3 regions of the Luteibacter sp. W1I16 genome follow, and region 2 is predicted to be linked to each of the others. Evidence: predicted binding sites of a transcription regulator. Region 2 holds the regulator's gene; each other region holds the start of a gene.
What was found. The regulator FliA, encoded in region 2, starts transcription of late flagellar genes. The targets are predictions, from matches to a motif close to TAAAGTTTNNCNNNCNNNGGCCGATAA.

Region 1 (3,272 bases), 180 kb from region 2:
CGCCAAGGCTTTTGGGGCACCGGCGGGCGGGCGCAAGGGGAATCAACCGTCGACTTCCGCTTTCCGCCGCGCCGCATGGAACGCCGCCACGAAGTCGTCCAGCCCGCCCGCTTCGATCGCGGCGCGCAGACCGGCCATGAGCCGCTGGTAGTGACGCAGGTTGTGCATGGTGGCCAACTGGCTGCCGAGGATCTCATTGCAGCGGTCCAGATGGCGCAGGTAGGCACGGGAGAAGCCGTTCGCGCAGGCGTAGCAGTCGCAGCCCTCCTCGATCACCCGCGTGTCCATGGCGAATTTCGCGTTGCGGATGCGCAGCGTGCCTTCGGCGGTGAACAGGAAACCGTTGCGGGCGTTGCGCGTGGGCATGACGCAATCGAACATGTCCACCCCGCGCCGAACGGCTTCCACGATGTCCTCGGGACGGCCCACGCCCATCAGGTAGCGCGGCCGGTCCTTCGGCAGCATGGGCAGGGTGAAGTCGAGCGTGTGGTTGCGTTCGGCCTCCGGTTCGCCGACGGCGAGACCGCCCACCGCGTAGCCGTCGAAGCCGATCTCGACCAGGCGCTCGGCCGAGCGTTGGCGAAGATTCTCAAACGTACTCCCCTGGACGATCCCGAAAAGGGCGTTGGGGTTCTTCAGGTCGTCGAAGGCACGGCGTGACCGCTCGGCCCAGCGCAGGCTGAGTTCCATGGAATCGGCGGCGACCTTTTCCGTGGCCGGATACGGCGTGCATTCGTCGAAGATCATGGCGATGTCGGAATCCAGCACCTTCTGGATCCGCATCGACTCCTCGGGCGACAGGAATACCTTCGAGCCATCCACCGGCGAGGCGAACGTCACTCCTTCCTCGGTGATCTTCCGCTTATGTGCGAGCGAGAAGACCTGGAATCCGCCCGAATCGGTGAGGATGGGCTTGTCCCAGCCGATGAATCGGTGCAGGCCGCCGAACTCGCCGACGATGTCCAGGCCGGGCCGGAGGAACAGGTGGAAGGTGTTGCCCAGGATGATCTCCGCGCCGATGTCGAGGACATCGCGCGGGGTCATGGCTTTCACCGAGCCATAGGTGCCCACGGGCATGAAGGCGGGCGTTTCGACGGTGCCGCGGCCAAAGCGGAGACGGCCGCGCCGCGCCGCGCCATCGGTGGCGAGGAGTTCGAAGGGAAGCTGGGTCATCCGCCCATTCTACCTTGCGCGCCGCGGGTCTTGCCGGGAATGCGCTCCGTTCGTGGCCGCTCGCCGCCTAAAGTTTCGCAAGATTCCGCCGATGTCCTGACTTACAGGAGCGTGCCCATTCGGGGACGCCAGGCGCCGGGAGGACATCCCCTTGATCATCCAGCCGACCAGCCTCGCCGCCCAGTTGTGGGCCGGCGCGGCCGCGGGTACGACAGCTGCCGTGGACAGCTGGCGGGTCGGCGCCCTGCTGTCGGCCCGGGTGATGGGGCAGAACGAGGTGGGCAAGATCCTCCTGGATATCGGTGGGCTGACCGTCGAGGCCGACGCCGCCGGTACGCAACTGCCCCAGCAATTCCAGGTGCGTGTCCTGACCCAGGGCGCGCAACCGCAGCTCGAAGTGGTGGCGGGCAACGCCGACGAGCGGGTCGCCATGCAAGGCCTGCGCGAGCGCCTGCCGATGCAGAATGGTTATGCTCCCCTGCTTGGCATACTCGCCGCCCTCGCCCGCCGGCCGATCGCACGCGCCCTGCCCGCGCCTTTGCGAGCCGCCCTCGCTACGCTGGAGGCCGCGATAAACAAACCTTCCGATGTCAGTTCCCCGTTGGGCATGAAGGAAGCGATCGCCAAGAGCGGAACCTTCCTCGAAGCCCACCTCGCCGAACCGAAGCGGGAGACACCGGCGGCCGACGACTTCAAGGCCGCCCTGCTCGCGCTGCGCCGCGCACTGGCCGACATTCCCGCGAACCGGCCGGGCTCCGCGGCATTGTCCCGGCCGTTCAGCGACACGCCGCCGCCCCTGGCCCAACGCTCGCTGGTGGCACAACCGCGCGCCGCCGAACTGGCGGTGACCGAGGACGATGTCGACGGACTGGTCAACCAACTGCGAAGCGATACGCGCGCGGCGCTCTCGCGGGTCGAGATCGCCCAACTCGAATCACAGCCGCATGCGGGCCTGTGGATGATCGAGATTCCCGTGGCGGCCGCTCGCGGCTACGACGTGCTCCAGCTGCGTATCGAGGAAGGCGAGGCCGTGCCCGGCGAGCACGAGGGGCCATGGACGGTGGGCTTCGCGATCGACCCGCCTTCCCTCGGCGCCGTCCAGGGCGAGATCCAGTTGCGCGCGCCACGTGTATCGGTGCGCCTGTGGGCGCAACACGCCGAGACGGTCGCCCGCCTCGAAAATGAATTCATGTCGCTGCGCCGGCTGCTCGAGAAGAGCGGCCTGGTGCTCGACCATTTCTCCTGTATGCACGGACTTCCGGTCTCGACCAGCGCTTATAGCGCGGTATTGCTGGAGGCCCGGGCGTGACCCAATCGCTGCCCTCGCCTCGCCGCAGCGTCACGCTGCGTCTCGCATCGCCCACCAGCAACGGTGCGAGCCAGCGCGTGGACGCGGATGCGGTGAAGGCGATGCTCGAACGTGCGCAGGCGCTGGGGCTTGCGCCGCAACTCGACCCGCAAATCGCCACGCTGCTCGCGGCGGTGCGCCTGCGCGACGATGTTCCGCCGGAACTGTATGCGGCGCTGGCCGCGGTGGTGGGGACGTTGCTGGCCGCGACGGACGAGTAGGTTCCGCGCGCCGGATCGCCGACAGGGCCGGCTCCCACCAAAGCTCGGCTAGCCGACGCCGAGTCCCTGGATGCTGGCCATCCCCGGCTCGAAACCCGCCAGCTCCGCGAAGTACCGCCCCCGCTCGGTGTAGTCGCGGAACTGATCGAAGCTCGGTGCGCCCGGCGACAGCAACACGCAGCCTTCGCCGCCGAGCGCGACACGCGCGGCGGCCACGGCGGCCGCGAGGTCGGTGGCGCGGTAGACGTTCGCGACACCGGCGGCTTCCAGCGCATCGGCGATGCGTGGACCGTTGCCGCCCTGGCAGACGATCGCCTGCGGCTCGTGTCCGCGCATCGCCTCGACGAAAGGTGACCAGTCCAGGCCGCGATCGTGACCGCCGACGATCAGCGCCGTACGTGCGGCGCCCACGCTTTCCAGCGCGGCCAGGCTCGCCAGCGGCGTGGTGCTGATCGAGTCGTTGATCCAGCTCAGTCCATCGCGTTCGCCGAGCGGTTGCAGCCGGTGTGGAAGTGGCGCGAACGTCGACA
Region 2 (3,272 bases):
ATCGGCAGGCCGCCGTCAGCGGCACGCATCATGTCGTTGAGGAGGTCGAGCGATTCCAGCAGCGCGTCCATGAAACCGGCGTCGAGCACGATCGAGCCGTTGCGTGCCTCGTTGAGCAGGTCCTCGCCCCGGTGGCAGAGCTCGACCATCGGGTTGAGGCCGAGGAAGCCCGCACCGCCCTTCACGGTGTGGAACGCGCGGAAGACCGCGTTCAACAGCTCCATGTCGTTCGGCGACGCTTCGAGATCCACGAGCTGTTCGCCCAGGCTCTCCAGCAGTTCACGCGCCTCGATCAGGAAGACGTTGAGCAGCTCGTTGTCCAGCTCCACGCTCATACGGCGCTCAGAACCCGAATTCGCTGAGGAGGCGATCGACCTCGTCCTGGCTGACCTTGTCGGCGGCCGGCGCGGCGCCGCCCGCCAGCGAGCCCGTGAGGCGCACCAGTTCCACCAGCGAGGATTCCACCTTGGCCATGAAGGCCTCGACCTGGGCCACGCGCTGGCCGGAGAGATCCTGCCAGGACTGGGCTTCGACCATCTCGCCGAAGCCGATGTCGCAACTCTGCGCGAAATCGCCCACGCGCACGGCCAGTGCCGTGGCCTGGGTCGCGAACGCAGGGTCGGCGTGACCGAGCACCAGCACCTCGTCGGCCTGACGGGCCAGCGCCTGGGCTTGCGGACGCAGCTTCTCGCTGAAATCGAGCGTGCGATGCGCGGCTTGCGAACTCATCTCGAGCACATCGCGCAGGTGCTTGCGCGCGTCGCTCATGTTGCCCGGCACGCCATCGTGCGAAATATCGGCGGCAAGACGGCGAGCGGACTCGTGCAGGTCGCGGGCGAGGTGGCCCAGGGCCATGAACAGGTGCTGTTCGCGGGTGCGCAGCAATTGGTCGAGCGCCTGCTCGAAAGAGACGCTGTCGTCGGCGTCGAGCAACGCGCGCAGTTCGGGAGCCACGTCGTGGCCGCTGGAAAGCATGGTGTTCATCGTGATTCCCTTAGCCCGCGGCCGCGGCGAGTCGTTCGAAGATCTTGTCGAGTTTTTCCTTCAGCGTGACCGCGGTGAACGGCTTGACGACATAGCCGTTCACGCCGCTCTGCGCCGCCGCGATGATCTGGTCGCGGTTGTTCTCCGCCGTGACCATCAGCACCGGCATGGCCTTCAGCGCTGCGTCCGCGCGAATCGCCCGGAGCAGGTCGATGCCTGTCATGTTCGGCATGTTCCAGTCGGTCACGACGAGGTCGAACGGCTGCGCGCGCAGCAGCGTCAACGCCGCGTTGCCGTCCTCGGCCTCCTGGATGAGGGTGTTGGTGAATCCCAACTCCACCAGGAGGTTCCTCACGATGCGTCGCATGGTGGAGAAATCGTCCACCACGAGGATCTTCATGTTCTTGTCCAAAACTCGTCTCCGCCTTGCTACCGCGCGTTCGTCAATGCTTGTCTTTCCAACCCGACATGCGTGCGCGGAGTCGAATGAGGGCCTGGCCATGGATCTGGCACACCCGCGATTCGCTCACTCCCAGCACCGCACCGATTTCCTTCAGGTTGAGCTCTTCATCGTAGTACAGCGACATGACCAGCTTCTCGCGCTCGGGCAATCCATCGATGGACTGCGCCAGCGCGTCACGCAGGCCTTGCTGCTCGAACAATCCATCCGGACCCGAGGCGTCCGGGTCGGCGACGTCGATCGCGGAGCCTTCGTCGCCTTCCGGCGCCGTCAGGCTCAGCAACCGCGCGCTCGCCGCGTCGGCCAGGATCTGGTTGTACTCCATGGCGTCGATGCCCAGTCGCTTCATCACTTCCGCGTCTTCGGCGTCGCCACCCGTCTCGTTCTCGATCTGCCTCGTCACCTCCGCGACCTCGCGCAACTTCCGGTGGACGGAGCGCGGGGTCCAGTCCGTCTTGCGCAGTTCGTCCAGCATGGCGCCACGTATGCGGATGCCCGCATAGGTTTCGAAGCTGGCCGCGCGAGTCGGCGAGTAATTCCTTGCCGCCTCCAGCAGTCCGATCATCCCGGCCTGCATGAGGTCGTTCGCATCCACGCTTGGCGGCAGCCGGCCCATCAGGTGATAGGCGATCCGGCGCACCAGCGGCGCGTGGTTCTTGACTAATTGATCCGCCGGGATACGCGTGATCTCGAGATATTCGGTCGCGACGCTCACAGTGGCAGCCCTCCCCCCAGATGGGACCGTTCGGCGAAAAAGCCGATGCGTCCCTGTGCCCGGGGTTCGGGTTCACCCCATGTATCGACCGACCTGGCCAGATTCTTGAATCCGACCGCCGACCGGCTGCTCGGCCAGGCATCGACCACCGCCGACTGGCGGCGGATGGCCTGGCGCAGGTACTCGTCGTGCGGAACCATGCCCATGAAATCCAGGGACACGTCGAGGAAGCGGTTTGTCACCCGTGACAGCTTCTCGAACAGCTGGCGGCCCTCCTGGGCATGCCGGACCATGTTGGCGACGATGCGGAAACGGTTCACGTCGAACTCGCGGCTCATGACCTTGATCAGCGCATAGGCGTCGGTCAGGGAAGCGGGCTCGTCGCAGACCACGACCACCACCTCGTCCGAGGCGGCGGCGAACATCGACACGCTGTCGGAAATCCCGGCGGCGGTGTCGACGATCAGGTATTCCGGTGGCAGGGGGTACTCATCGAAGGCGCGGATCACGGCCGCGTGCTCGATGTTCGGCAGCTGCGCCATGCGGCGCGTGCCGGACGTGGCCGGGATCACCTTCAGGCCGTGGGCGGCCTGGAGGATCAGGTCCTCGATGCCGCACTCGCCCCCGAGCATGTGCCCGAGGTGGCGGGTGGGCTGGAGGCCGAGCAGGACGTCGATGTTCGCCATGGCGAGGTCGGCGTCGAGGAGGACGACGTCACGGCCGCCCATCGCGAGCGCCATGCCGAGATTGACCGCCACCGTGGTCTTGCCCACGCCACCCTTCCCGCCTGCGACGGCGATGCTTCGGGTGGGTCGGCGGTCGGCGAGCCAGTTGAGTCCGGCGGCCTGGGTGGAATCGACGTGTGTGCTCATGAAGGAAGTCACTGCCGTAAGTGTTTGCGGTTGCGTTGCCGGGAAGGGTGGTTGCGCGATCAGGCCAGGGCCGGCGCCGCGATGCCGAAGCGCTCGGCAAGCAGGGCGTCGTCCGGTTCGTCGTTGCGCTGCTTGAGCAACTGGGCCGCGAGGCAGACCAGCTTGCGCGCGTCGGCCGAGGCGATGTCCTCGGGCACGCGCTGCCCATCCGTGGTGTAGTCAAGCGGCATCCGGTGCCGGA
Region 3 (3,272 bases), 3.0 Mb from region 2:
GCCGGCTAGCAGGTCGCCTTCCCAGTGACCGGGTACCGCCCGGTCATTCGCTTCGGCGGGGCGCTGGCTGATCGTCAGGGCCTGGGCAATCAGGTTAGGGCCGCCCTTGCGGCCCTTGCCGTGACGCCCCTGCGCCTGCGGGTAACGGACCGATCGCTGGGTGCGCAGATGCGCCAGGAGCTGCTTTTTAAGCACGCCGCGGGCCTGGATGAACAGGCTTCGATAAATGGTTTCGTGGGACACCCGCATACTGTCGTTGTCTGGATAGCGTCGGGCAAGCCATCCGCTGATCTGCTGGGGTGCCCAGCGATGGGCCAGCTTGTGGGCGACCACGCGACGAAGGGCGCCGTGGCGGGCCAGCAGGCACGCCTTGGGTCGTTTGGCCTGCGCCCAGGCTCGCTGGTCGGCATTCGCCGCGCGATAGGCCTCACGGCCTCCGTTACGTCTCACCTCACGGCTGATGCTGGAGGGGGCTCGCCCCAGGCTCTGGGCGATCCGGCGCAGGGAATGGCCCTGACACAAGCCGCGGGAAATCTCTTCGCGATCCGCCAACTGAAGCGCCTGGGCCGCCCGCTTCCGAGGCGGTGGGGCGAATCCGCCGTGCTTCTTCAACACGTAGTGAATCGTCTCAGGGTGCCGATCCAGCGACCGGCCGATGGCCGCGGGCGACACGCCGGCCCGCCAGTCCGCCCAGATCCGTTCACGGTCCGCCGTCGACAAATGACGCCAAAGCCTGACTGCTCTGCTCATGATGCCCACCTCCGTCTTGATCAGACTACGGTGTTGCATCGATCGGTTGAGATCACCGGAGGGCGAATCGAAAACCCCGCCCGGGGCGACGGGCGCGACGGGGCGTCAGCCATAGAACACGGCCGCGCAGCGGCATCCCTTCCCGAGCGACGGTGCAGCTCGGAGCGACGAGGGTGGTGGCCGACGGCTCTGCCTCACCACCCCGATGCGAGGGCGAAGCCGAGCCCGCCCACCGAACGCTCAAAAAAGATCGATGCTACCCAACGACACCGGGGCGGCCAGTTCGCCGCGGCGGGTGAGGGACTCGTAGCCATGCACGCTGTTGCGCCCGTTCTGCTTGGCGAAGTACAGCGCCTTGTCCGCGCGGTCCAGCACGATTTCCGGGTAATCGTGCTCGGTGATGCGGGCATAGCCGATGCTCACGGAGACATGACCCACCTGTGGGAACGCATGGTCGACCACGAAGCGGCGGAAGCGGTCCAGCACGAGGTGGACCTCCGCTTCGTCCTGCGCCGCGAGGAGGATCACGAATTCCTCGCCGCCGAAACGGAACAACACGTCGCCCTGGCGAAAGCTCGCGCGCATGTGCTGGGCCAGCATGAGGATCACCTCGTCGCCGTAGACATGGCCGTAGGTGTCGTTGATCCGCTTGAAATGGTCGATGTCGAGGATCGCCAGGTAGAGCTGCGAATTCTCGCCGACCGGGCGGCGCTTCTCTTCCGCGTCGGGAGCGACATCGCGCGAGGCGTGGCGCTGGAGAGTGAGCAGGCGCCGCAGGCGTTGTTCGAAGCTGCGACGGTTGTACAGGCCGGTGAGCTTGTCACGCTCGCTTTCGTTGAGCAGGGCGATGTAGTTGCAGTAGATGCGCGCGAAGCCTTCCACCATCGAGCGTACGTCGTCGAGGGAGTCGGGGGCTTCCAGCATCAACGCGCCGATGGCGGTGTGCTCGCGCTGGATGGGGATGACCAGACGGCTGCTACCGTCGTCGGTGATATCGCTGATCGCTTCCAGCGTCGCCATGGCGCAGACGAGGGTGTCGATGGGATCGCCGTCGAGCGTCGGGTCCAGCGCTTCGATCACGAAGCCACCGTCAGGTTTCCGCGAACACACGACGATCGAATCGACGGGATGCCGCGGGCTGTCTCCGCGCCGGCACAAGGTGACGTTGTTGACGGCGATGAGCTCGGCCAGCGACAGCACCATGCTGTGGTCCAGCGCGTCGATGTCGCGGTGATGGGTGAATTCGGCCACCGAAGCGAGCAGACGCGATTCGGGCAGGATGCCAACAGGGCTGTGCCACGGCGCCTTCATGCGCATGGCTTCCGCACGACCGTGTCGTCGCGGCATGGATACTGGACTTGCACCGACACTCCTCCCCCGAGTGGAACGCGCCGTGGCGGTTCCGTGTGTGCGTCGAACCGGACTTGCGGCCGAGTGACTCCCTGGAAGTAGCTATCGGCCGGAAGGCCGCCGACTTTAGGGCAAAAACGGCACGAATGTCGGAAATCGTGACGCAGTCAACGATCCGGGGGCTTCACAAACGTGAATCGGTGTGCGTGTCAGTCACCTTCGAGCCAGCCGCGCCATTTGAAGAACAGGACGGGCAACAGGATGCTGATCAGGATGGCGGCCAGGGCCATGGGGTAGCCGAAGGACCAGTCCAGTTCGGGCATCTTCTTGAAGTTCATGCCCCACACGCCGGCGAGTATCACCGGCGGAATGGTGGCGACCGAGGTCACGGTCAGCACCTTCATCACGTGGTTCTGGTCCGTGCTGATGAAGCCGAGGCTGGCGTCGAGCAGGAACTGCAGCTTGTTCGTGAGCTGGTCGTCGAATTCATCGAGCGTGCGCAGGTCGTGTTCGACGACGCGCAGGCGGACCTCGACGTCGTCCGACATCCACTCCGGCTTCTTCGCGCGAACGAACGACACGATGCGCTGCACGCCCAGCATCGATGAGCGGTTGCGCGCCTGTTCGCCTTCCAGGCGGCCCACTTCCAGCATGCAGTTGCGCAGGGCCGGCGTACCGACCCGCACCGGCGTGAAGATCCGGTCGGAGAGTTTCTTCAGGTCGGCCGACACGTCTTCCATGCGCTTGGCCGCCAGGTTGACGATCGCCTCGATCAGCGTCGCCAGCACATCGGCGCTGGATTCCCAGCGGTGTTCCTGGCAGCTCTCGCTGGCCAGCTTGAACGCGGGCGACTCTTCGAAGCGAAGGGTCATCAGGACATGCCCGGTGACCACGATGCCTACCGGACCGGGATGATGGTTGTCCGGCGAGTCGGCGAAATAGGGGATGGAGAGGTACATCGCGCCGTCGTCGGTGCGGATGCGGCTCGACAACGCGAGGCTGACCACGTCGTTGCGTTGCGGGATGCGCAGCCCGGTGATTTCGCTGGCGCAACGCCGTTCGTCTTCGTTTGGATCGAGCAGATCCACCCAGATGGGCGCATCGGGTTTTGCCATGCCCGCGGTCCAGCGGACGGGATCGGTGTATTTCCCATGTTCGTGGATGATCAGCAC

Region 1: a site for FliA is predicted at 1,242-1,268, ahead of QFZ41_RS05625 (flagellar hook-length control protein FliK). Genes of this name have one in related genera too.
Region 3: a site for FliA is predicted at 2,203-2,229, ahead of QFZ41_RS18100 (GGDEF domain-containing protein). Genes of this name have one in related genera too.

The regions. Positions count from the first base shown of each region.
Region 1 covers NZ_JBNDJJ010000001.1:1,245,899-1,249,170, forward strand. Annotated here, with positions in the region: gene tgt (tRNA guanosine(34) transglycosylase Tgt) at 43-1,173, opposite strand; gene QFZ41_RS05625 (flagellar hook-length control protein FliK) at 1,325-2,482, shown strand; gene QFZ41_RS05630 (flagellar biosynthesis protein) at 2,479-2,742, shown strand; gene murD (UDP-N-acetylmuramoyl-L-alanine--D-glutamate ligase) at 2,791-3,272, opposite strand, start outside.
Region 2 covers NZ_JBNDJJ010000001.1:1,067,379-1,070,650, forward strand. Annotated here, with positions in the region: gene QFZ41_RS04735 (chemotaxis protein CheA) at 1-335, opposite strand, end outside; gene QFZ41_RS04740 (protein phosphatase CheZ) at 343-984, opposite strand; gene cheY (chemotaxis response regulator CheY) at 995-1,396, opposite strand; gene QFZ41_RS04750 (RNA polymerase sigma factor FliA) at 1,428-2,159, opposite strand; gene QFZ41_RS04755 (MinD/ParA family ATP-binding protein) at 2,156-3,031, opposite strand; gene flhF (flagellar biosynthesis protein FlhF) at 3,091-3,272, opposite strand, start outside.
Region 3 covers NZ_JBNDJJ010000001.1:4,110,812-4,114,083, forward strand. Annotated here, with positions in the region: gene QFZ41_RS18095 (IS30 family transposase) at 1-750, opposite strand, end outside; gene QFZ41_RS18100 (GGDEF domain-containing protein) at 991-2,061, opposite strand; gene QFZ41_RS18105 (CorA family divalent cation transporter) at 2,310-3,272, opposite strand.